3 regions of the Rhizobium skierniewicense Ch11 genome follow, and region 1 is predicted to be linked to each of the others. Evidence: predicted binding sites of a transcription regulator. Region 1 holds the regulator's gene; each other region holds the start of a gene.
The links. Region 1 encodes PhoB, which activates phosphate uptake and scavenging genes when phosphate is short. Its sites were predicted from a motif close to TGTCATNNANCTGTCAT; they were not measured.
Positions count from the first base shown of each region.

Region 2: EKM04_RS17695 (ceramide glucosyltransferase) is a predicted target of PhoB. The motif match lies at 1,592-1,608, and genes of this name have one in related genera.
Region 3: EKM04_RS19210 (DUF1045 domain-containing protein) is a predicted target of PhoB. The motif match lies at 1,954-1,970, and genes of this name have one in related genera.

Region 1 covers NZ_RXPG01000009.1:28,144-31,420, reverse strand. Annotated here, with positions in the region: gene EKM04_RS08530 (hypothetical protein) at 1-69, opposite strand, end outside; gene EKM04_RS08525 (cold-shock protein) at 300-509, opposite strand; gene phoB (phosphate regulon transcriptional regulator PhoB) at 993-1,676, opposite strand; gene phoU (phosphate signaling complex protein PhoU) at 1,708-2,424, opposite strand; gene pstB (phosphate ABC transporter ATP-binding protein PstB) at 2,513-3,277, opposite strand, start outside.
Region 2 covers NZ_RXPG01000028.1:220,469-223,745, reverse strand. Annotated here, with positions in the region: gene EKM04_RS17700 (DUF4174 domain-containing protein) at 1-295, opposite strand, end outside; gene EKM04_RS17695 (ceramide glucosyltransferase) at 371-1,528, opposite strand; gene EKM04_RS17690 (EAL domain-containing protein) at 1,652-2,419, opposite strand; gene EKM04_RS17685 (helix-turn-helix transcriptional regulator) at 2,608-3,277, shown strand, end outside.
Region 3 covers NZ_RXPG01000029.1:168,647-171,923, reverse strand. Annotated here, with positions in the region: gene phnN (phosphonate metabolism protein/1,5-bisphosphokinase (PRPP-forming) PhnN) at 1-9, opposite strand, end outside; gene EKM04_RS19215 (alpha-D-ribose 1-methylphosphonate 5-triphosphate diphosphatase) at 6-1,142, opposite strand; gene EKM04_RS19210 (DUF1045 domain-containing protein) at 1,148-1,861, opposite strand; gene EKM04_RS19205 (2,3-bisphosphoglycerate-dependent phosphoglycerate mutase) at 2,329-2,964, opposite strand; gene dapB (4-hydroxy-tetrahydrodipicolinate reductase) at 2,988-3,277, opposite strand, start outside.

The DNA of each region.
Region 1 (3,277 bases):
AAACTGCGTTTGCGTGGCGCCAAATGCGATCTCGGCCTGTTTGCGAGATTTGCTGTGTGTTTCAGACATGAAATTTCCTTCCTGTCGCACCGGCCTGAAATCGGGATCGATTTGCTGGAAGTCCGATGCGGGGTGGATCGAGCAGCCTGGACCCTGTTAACGCCATAAAGGCACAGTACCCGAAGCTTGCGCCGCCAAGCGGCACAAAAAAAGGCCAGGCAAAGTGCCTGACCTCGGTTGGTCTCATGCTTTCAACAGTGCCAGTACATCCGTGGTCAAGGGAAAGCAGATCCCGTTATTTAAGCAGCCTGAAGGTTGCAAGCAGACATTTTGCCCGACTTGTTGTCGCGCTCAAGGTCGTAGCTCAGCTTCTGGCCTTCAACGATTTCGCGCATACCTGCACGCTCTACAGCGGAGATGTGTACGAATGCGTCTGTGCCGCCGTTGTCAGGCTGAATGAAGCCGAAGCCCTTGGTGGAGTTAAACCATTTTACTGTGCCTGTGGTCATAATGAACCCTTTCAAAGCATAAGAGATAGATCGCAGAACTGACGCCCTGCGTGCGATTATAGCGATTTTTTTGAAGAAAGGGTTAGTTCAAAACGCGGTGCTAATCGCGCGGCAACCAAAGCTCAGCAAGAAAAAATATCGACAACCAATAGATAGAGCCTTCCGGTCGGATAGTCAAACTTTAATTTTCAGATAATTTCAATCAACCCTTGTCGTCATATCAGTCACGATATGAGAACGTTTGTTTTCGTTGAGGATATTGAGCTCTGAAACAGTCTGGTATTCTGGCTGTTTATCAGCCCAGGTGCCGATCTATTCAACATATCATATCTTGATCGGGGCGTCGCTAGGCTCCCACCGTGTCGTGATGAGCCTACAAGAACCAAGCGACTTCAGACATGAAAAGCACGCCGCTGATATGCGCCGCTCACGGTGGCGCGTGCTCCTCAATGCGTTACGTCGCATCTGACTTCGCCGTAGACGTTAGGCCTCCATCGAATATCCAGCGCCGCGAACGGTGCGGATGACGTCCTGCATGCTGGAGAAGTTGAGCGCCTTGCGCAGACGGCCTACATGGACGTCCACCGTGCGTTCATCCACGTAGATGTCGTGCCCCCACACGCCGTCAAGAAGTTGCGAGCGGGAAAAAACGCGGCCGGGCGATACCATCAGGAACTCCAGCAAGCGGAATTCGGTTGGTCCCAGGCGCACTTCGCGGGCCTTGCGATGGACGCGGTGGGTTTCGCGGTCCAGTTCGATATCACCACATTTCAAAACGGATGACAGGACCTCCGGGCGGGCGCGGCGCAGCATCGCCTTGACGCGCGCCATCAGTTCCGGTGTGGAGAACGGCTTGACCACATAGTCGTCGGCACCTGTGGCCAATCCACGCACGCGTTCGCTTTCCTCGCCACGGGCCGTCAGCATGATGATTGGCAGGCGTTCCGTTTCCGGGCGCATCCGCAAGCGACGGCACAGCTCGATGCCGGAGACACCTGGCAGCATCCAGTCGAGAATGAGCAGATCCGGCGTACGTTCCTGCAAGCGGATTTCCGCCTCATCACCACGCGGGATCGTGTCCACGTCGTAACCTTCGGATTCGAGATTGTAGCGAAGAAGAACGCTCAACGCCTCTTCATCTTCGACAACAGCTATTTTCGGCACCATGACTAGTGACTCCGCCAGTCTTGTAGGACATTCACTCGGTGATCGCACCGAGCGTATTGGAACTGTCGTCCTTGGGACGCTCGCCTGCCGGCTGGCTGCCGGTGGCCATGTAGTAGATGGTTTCCGCGATGTTCGTCGCATGATCGCCCACACGCTCGATATTCTTGGCGCAGAACAGAAGGTGTGTGCAGGTGGTGATGTTGCGCGGGTCTTCCATCATGTAGGTCAACAGCTCGCGAAACAGCGAGGTGTACATGGCATCAATTTCCTCATCACGCTCGCGGATGGTCTGCGCCTTTTCCGCCGAACGGGTGGAATAGACATCCAGAACGTCTTTCAACTGGACCAAAGCCAGCTCTGACAAGTGTTCGAGACCACGGGCGAGCTTGCGGGGTACACCGGTTCCGGCAACCGCGATGACCCGCTTGGCCGTGTTCTTGCCAAGGTCGCCCACACGCTCCAGATCAGCGGCGATGCGCAGCGAGCCGATGATTTCGCGAAGGTCGGCAGCCATCGGCTGACGCTTGGCGATGGTCACGATCGCCTTGTCTCCGATTTCGCGCTCGGCATTGTCGAGGATCGTATCATCTGAAATGACCTTCTGGGCCAAAGCGGCATCGGAGTTGACGAGCGCGCGCACCGCATCGCTGCACATCTGCTCCGCAAGACCACCCATTTCAGCGATACGGCGGCTGAGGAACTTCAGTTCCTCGTCGTACGCGGACATGATGTGCGAGTTTGTCGGCATGGTCGAATTCTCCAGTTTCGATGCGGCTGGCCGCAAGCCCTGTCAGGCTCAAGCGGTTCAACGCGATGGGTTGCAATCAACGACAGGATCAGCCGAAGCGACCCATGATGTAATCCTGCGTGCGCTGGTCATCCGGGTTGGTGAACATCTTGTCGGTGTCGTTTTCTTCCACGAGATGACCCAGATGGAACATCGCAGTGCGCTGTGAAACGCGGGCTGCCTGTTGCATGGAGTGGGTCACGATGACGATGGTGTAGTTCGAGCGAAGTTCGTGGATCAGTTCCTCGACCTTGGCCGTTGCGATAGGGTCGAGCGCCGAGCAGGGTTCGTCCATCAAAATGACTTCAGGGCTGACGGCAATCGCGCGGGCGATGCACAGACGCTGTTGCTGACCACCCGAAAGGCCCGTCCCGGATTCCAGCAGGCGATCCTTGGCTTCGTTCCACAGACCTGCCTTTTGAAGGCTGGCCTCGACGATCTGGTCCATATCCGCTTTGTTGCGGGCAAGACCGTGAATGCGCGGGCCGTAGGCGATGTTCTCGTAGATCGACTTCGGAAACGGGTTCGGCTTCTGAAACACCATGCCGACACGGGCGCGCAGTTCAACCACATCGATGTTGCTGTCGTAGATATCTTCGCCATCGAGCGTGATCTTACCCGTGACGCGGCAACCGTCGATCGTGTCGTTCATGCGGTTCAGCGTTCGCAGGAATGTGGATTTGCCACAGCCCGATGGACCGATGAGCGCGGTCACGGTGTTTTCGCGGACGTTGAGGTTCACATCGTACAGCGCCCTTTTGTCGCTGTAGTAGACGGATACGTCCTTGCCAATCATCTTATGAGAAACGTCATT
Region 2 (3,277 bases), on a different contig from region 1:
TGTTTCCATCGGCGCCAGCTTCGCGGGCCAGCGCTTGCGCGTCGATACCGCCCGTATTTCCGAAGATCGGCGTGACGTTATTCTGGGTGACATGCAGCACGACCATGTCACGATCTGCCAGTTCGGCTTCCTCCGCGCGGATCGTGGTGATCTGCTTTTTGACCTTCGCGTCGTCCGTCTGGCCAAAGACCAGCAGGACCCGGTTTTTCCATGTGAAATGCGACAGGCTATCCATGCTCCACCCTTGTGTGTGCGACGCCAGCAGCAGGGCTGCGGCCAAAACAAGCTTTTTCACGGTCTCATACCTCACTATGAGCACGGGGAACGCAAAATGCACGCTTCTGGTTCTCACACGGTTTGGTGTTCCGCGTTATGAAAGCTCGGCGGCGGAAGGAGAAAGGCTGCTCCGGTCGGTCGCCACTGTCATCTTATTGCCGCGCCATGAGACGGAGGAGCCCAGAAGGCTTTTGATCCAGATGGCAGGCAGGAGAATGTCGCGGATCATCATGGCTGGGACGCTTCGCCATGAGGTGTGCCAGCCCGCGCGTCTGGCGAGGTAGAGCTCCGGCAGGTAAAAGCCCGCGATGACAGCACCTGCGCCCGCGAGAACCAAGGTCATACCGGCTCCAGCGAGGAAGAGCGCTGCAATGGTCAGCAGCAGAGGCGGGACCACACCGACGAAAATTTCTGGCGCGAAGAACAGCGGGAATGTGACGCGCCGCAGCCTGCCCCAGCGGGTTTGTCGAGACCATATCTCGCCGAGGCTGCGTCGCCCGAGCGGCTGCTCGAACGGAGACGAGACGAGATGAACATTCAGGCCGGCTGCCCGCACCAGCTTGGTGGCCGCTGCATCCTCGGCAATTTCAGCTCCCAGCGCCTCGATGCCACCCCGCGCATCGAGAAACGGTTTGTTCCACAGCATCGTCTTGCCCTGCGCGAAACCGTTGCCCAAGGCTTCCGCCGAATACTGATAACGGGCCTGGAACGTGTTGAGAAAGCAGCATTCGACCTCGGCCCACAGGTCTTGCGGCCGTGAGCCGATGGGCGGGGAGCAGACGAGGCCGGTGTCGTTGCGCCACGCCGCCATCAATGTCGTGATGTAGTCTGATGGCATTAACACGTTGGAATCGGCCAGCACCACCCAGTCATGGGCCGCTGCCCGCCAACCCTTGACGCAATTGTTGAGTTTGGGATTGGCGCTGATCCTGTCGTCGCCGATCAGCACTCTTGCGCTGATGTGCGGAAAGGCTGCCAGGTGTGACTGGACCTCTTTGATGACCGGATCGCTCCTGTCCGCCACACAGAAGATGATTTCGTAGTTCGGCCAGTCCAGAGTGAAGGCACGCGAAATCGTCAGCGGTGTGAAATTCTCGATGCCGCGCAGGGGAATGATAAGGGAAACAGGCGGTTTTGATGAGGCAAATACAGTGGGGAGCGGCGTTCGTTTCAACCGGACCGTTGCAAGCGCGATACTTAAAAGATGCACGAAGAGCAGGATGAGCGCGCCAACAACAAGGGCAATGTTCATGCGAGATCAACCTCCGCGCTTCGGTTCACGAGTCAAAACCGGCTTTGTGTTGATACAGCAATTATAACGCGTTCATGACAGGCGCGTGTCACGCGCCCGGTCTTTCCCCATCATACAAGCCTGTCAAACCGCGTGCGCAAGCGGCGGAGCAAACAGTGCTGGAACGGCCAGAGTCTCGAAGCTCGGTTTTGCCAGCAGGTATCCCTGGATGAGACTGACGCCGAGGTCTTTCAGCACCGACATCTCCCCGTAGGTTTCAACGCCTTCGCACAGGGGCGTGATGTTGAGTTCAAACAGCATGTTCAGCGTGTGCTTGACGATGATGCGTCTGGAGATATCGGTGTCGATACCGCGGATGAGGTCCATATCCAGCTTGACAATATCAGGTTGAAAAAGGGTCAGCAGGCCGATGCCCGAATGTCCGGCACCGAAGTCATCAATGGCGGTCTTGAAGCCCATATCCCGATATGTTCGCAAGATGTCGAGCACGTGCTTGGTGTCGAGCTTTTCGTTTTCGGTAAATTCGAAGATGATGCGGTTGAGCGGAAACCCTGTCTTCATCGCCGTCTGCAAGGTCAGGCGGATACAGGCGCGTGGCTCATAGACGGCGTTCGGCATGAAATTGATCGACAGTTTCACGTCGTCTGCAGGATCGTAGAGCTTTGCGGCAAGCTCGATGGCCTTGACTCGGCATTGCTGGTCGAACGCGTAGCGGGTGTCATCACTGACGCGACTTAAAACAGAGCCTGCACCTTCTCCCGTCGGGCCGCGCACCAGCGCCTCATGGGCGAAGACCTTGCCTGTTGTGATGTCGACAATCGGCTGGAAAGCCATGGAAAATGGTACGTCAAATGCTGCGCCGTCGCGGCAACCATTGCACTGTGTGGGCATTGGCAAGCTCTCTCTCTTCGATATTTTCGTCACATTAGAGGATAAGGGATTAAGCCTTTGTTGCCGCCGTGCTGCCCATCACAACTTTTGCGCTATGACAATGCTCTTCGTGTGTCCACCGCTCGCTTTTCGCCTCGAGAGACGGCATGATGATCGCACATGATTTGTCCACGCAGCCGAGACACGAAATGAACGATGCTCCCCAGCAGCCACCCAGGATCAACCGAGGCAGTCTTCAGGAACTGATTGGCGGTTTGAGCGATGGCATCATTCTTGTGGAGCCAAATGGCGATATCGTCTGGGCCAATGTATCGGCCCTTGAGATGCACCGCGTCGACAGCATCGAAGATCTGGGTGCCGATGCCAGGGACTATCGGCGCCGCTTCACGCTGCGCTATCGGAACAACCACCTGCTGGACGAGGGGCAATACCCGCTCGAACGCCTGCTGGCGGGAGAAACGATCGACGATGTGACGGTGGAGATATCACCTGCCGACGATCTCGATCTGGTTTGGGTGCACACCGTGCGCAGCATGATCATTTCCGATGGCACAGACAAGCCGGATGTTCTGGCGCTGATCCTGCGCGACGAGACGCCGCGTTTCGAGGCCGAAGAACGGTTCGAGCGCTCTTTCAACGCCAATCCCGCGCCGGGTCTCATTTGCCGGCTGGATGACCATCGCTTCATTCGCGTCAATGAAGGCTTTCTGGAAATGACGGGATTTTCCAAGGAAGACGTGGTCGGCAAGACGGTCGAGGCGATCGGTCTGTTTTCGAACTGCGACACGGGCGAGGATGCCTTGACCAAGCTGAACGATGGCCGGGTGATCCGCCACCGCGAGGCGCTGGTGCCGTTGC
Region 3 (3,277 bases), on a different contig from region 1:
CTCACTCATGCGACACGCCTTCCTTGCCGCCAGACGGAACGTACCACGGGCACACCATCATCACGGTGGACGCGCACGAGATCGGCGCGCAGGCCCGGTGCGATACGACCGCGATCATCGAGGCTCACGGTGCGCGCGGGCGTGGCCGTGACCATGGAAATCGCCTTGGGAAGCGTCATCCCCTCGACCTGGTCGACAAGCAGAAACGGTGCGTAGAGCAGGCTAAAGGGAACGTAATCCGAAGACAGGACATCAAGGACCCCGAGTTCGGCGAGGTCGCGCGCTGCGATATTGCCGGAATGGGACTTGCCGCGAACGATGTTCGGCGCACCCATCAGAACGCTCATACCGGCACTGTGCGATGCTTTTGCGGCCTCGACGCTGGTGGGAAACTCCGCCAGCTTCACCCCGTGACCAATGGCTTCCTCGACATGCGCATCCGTCGCATCATCATGGCTGGCCACGGTGATACCGTGCTCGGCGCAGCGGGCAGCGAGAAAATCCCGGTGTTGTGCCGAGTATTTCTGGGATGCGGACACGCGGCGATCGACGAAGGCCTTGAAGACCTCGTCGCTCAAGCCGCGTTTCTTCTGGTAGAACATGATGTACTGATCCATGGTCTGGAACTGTCGTTGACCCGGGGAGTGGTCCATTAGGGAGATCAGCCTGACCTTGGGGTCATCTTCGAAATCTTCGAAATGATCCAGCACATCAGCCGCCGCCACTTCGCAACGCAGGTGCAGCAGGTGGTCGGCGCGCAGCCGGTTCTCGCTCTGGGCGTGCTCGATGGCATCCGCCATATCCCGCATCTCGCCCTTTTTGAAGCCGCCATCCTCGTCCGAACCCAGACGCAGGCAATCGAACACCGTGGTGATGCCCGATGACGCGACCTGCGCATCGTGCGCCTGAATGGCCGCCGTCTTGTTCCAGGTCACTCCGGGACGCGGAGAATAATGCTGCTCCAGATGGTCGGTGTGCAGTTCGACGAGACCGGGGATCAGGAAGTCGCCCTCCATATCCTCGCCCGCCCTCGACGAACCGTCACTGATATCGACAATCAGGCCATCGCGAACAAGCAGAGAGCCCTTGATGATCTGGTCTTCAAGAACAATGCGAGCGTTGGAAAAAACATGTTCGGTCATGGGTATCAGTCTTTCGTGTCGTTGGCGCTATCGGCGCCGTGCGTCTGTCCGGCAGATCCGGTCAGGGGCAACCAGGTGTGGACGGTAAAATCGTCGCCGCGCGTCGGCTCAACAAAAAGCCCAAGCCCCGAGATCGTCAAAGGGCGGCCGGTAAATTCGGCGAATTTGCGGTGCAGAACGCTTGCCACGTCCGAACGGTGGTTTTCCGGTACCGGGCCGGTCAGAGTCATGTGGAAGCGAAAATCATCCATGACATGCGGGTAACCCCATCGCGTCAGGTTCTGCCTCTCGCTTTCCGTCAGATTTTGCGGCCTGCGTCGTGCAATATCGCTCTCTGAAAGGGGCGCGCGGAAGGGTTCGAAATAGCGGACAACATCTGCGGCGAAATCCTGTAGCGGCTGATGGACCCTGTCGGGCACGAAGGCAAAAAAAGGGCCAAGCGTGCCGATGACGGCAGTGGGGATAGCAAAGGCTTGACGGTTGCCGGCAAAGGCGCGGAAAGCCGTCAGAAGATCGGTCTCGCTGCGGTCAGCGGCAAGCTCGAAGGGTGCTTTCAACGTCGCATGAAATCCGTAGCGGCACGGGTCAGCGGTGATGTTGGCATAGGCTGCGTGTTCATCGTGGCGAGCACCCGTGAACGCATCTCGCCCGAGCCATCGCGACGCCGTTTCAGTAAGGGGATCGTCTTTCGCGGGTGTGAAATAAATGGCGTAACGCACAGGGCAGCACTTTCGATAGTCACGATCAAACAACAGTTTGAATGAATTCGCCTCTGATGTTCAAGGCTGTCACAGCGAATTAATACGTCTGCGTGACGGAATGATGATGTTTGTCGTGATATCGTATCAAGCGAGGCTGTTTGTCCGATGTGCACCTGTTTTGGTGCCCGCCGCGTACAGTGTGACACTCCCCGAAAACAGGGCTTTGAACCGTCAATGAAACTTCTTCAAGCATCGTGCGTTATTAATGCAAGTTTCAAAGATGCCAGGAGTAGACGATCATGGAAATCGGAATTCTTATCTCAGTATTCTTCGCAGTTTTCGCAGGTTCGACAGTATTCTGCGCCTACTGGTTCGGCGAACATCGTAACTTCTGAGGCTATGCTTCGATGAAGCCTCATATTTTGAATGTGTTTGATCACGAGAGCGCCCTGCCATATTCTGACGGGCGCTCTTTTCGTTTGGCCTCAATGCGCGGCCGACATATCGCCCAGGACGTCCTTTGACGCGACGGTTGAATCGGCATTCAGCTTGTAGACCATGGGCACACCGGTGGCGAGATTGAGCTTGAGGATTTCGTCCTTGCTCAACTTGTCCAGCACCATCACAAGCGAGCGCAGCGAGTTGCCGTGCGCAGCCACAAGCACTTTTTCGCCGCGCAGCACACGCGGCAGGATTTCCGTCAGATAGTATGGCCAGACGCGCGCACCCGTATCCCGCAGGCTTTCACCGCCTGGTGGCGGGATATCATAGGAGCGGCGCCAGATATGGACCTGATCTTCGCCCCACTTCGCGCGCGCATCATCCTTGTTCAAGCCGGAGAGATCACCGTAGTCCCGTTCGTTCAACGCCTCATCGCGGATCGTCTCGAGGTTGGACTGGCCGACATTGTCGAGAACCATCTGGCAGGTTCTTTGCGCGCGGATGAGAGACGACGTATAGGCCACATCGAATTTGATGCCGTAATCTGCCAGCGCCTTACCACCGGCATTGGCTTCCTGGACGCCAAGGTCGGTCAGGTCCGGGTCGCGCCAGCCGGTGAAGAGGTTCTTGAGGTTCCAGTCACTTTGGCCGTGACGAACGAGGACGAGGGTTCCGCTCATAGCAATGTCTCTCCAGAGGTTGGTTATAGGTCTTCAGCCAGACCGAGAACGTCCAGCATCGAATAAAGGCCGGGTTTCTGGCCGTGAGCCCAGATAGCGGCAGCGATCGCGCCACGGGCAAAGATTGTCCGGTCTGCGGCGTGGTGGGACAGCGTGACCTGCTCGCCTTCGCCAGCAAAAATCACCGAGTGGTCCCCCACGACAGAGCCGCCGCGCAACGTTGCAAAGCCAATCGCGCCGCCTTCGCGCGGGCCGGTATGGCCATCACGAACGCGCACTGATTTTGCCGCAAGGTCGATGCCGCGCCCCTGCG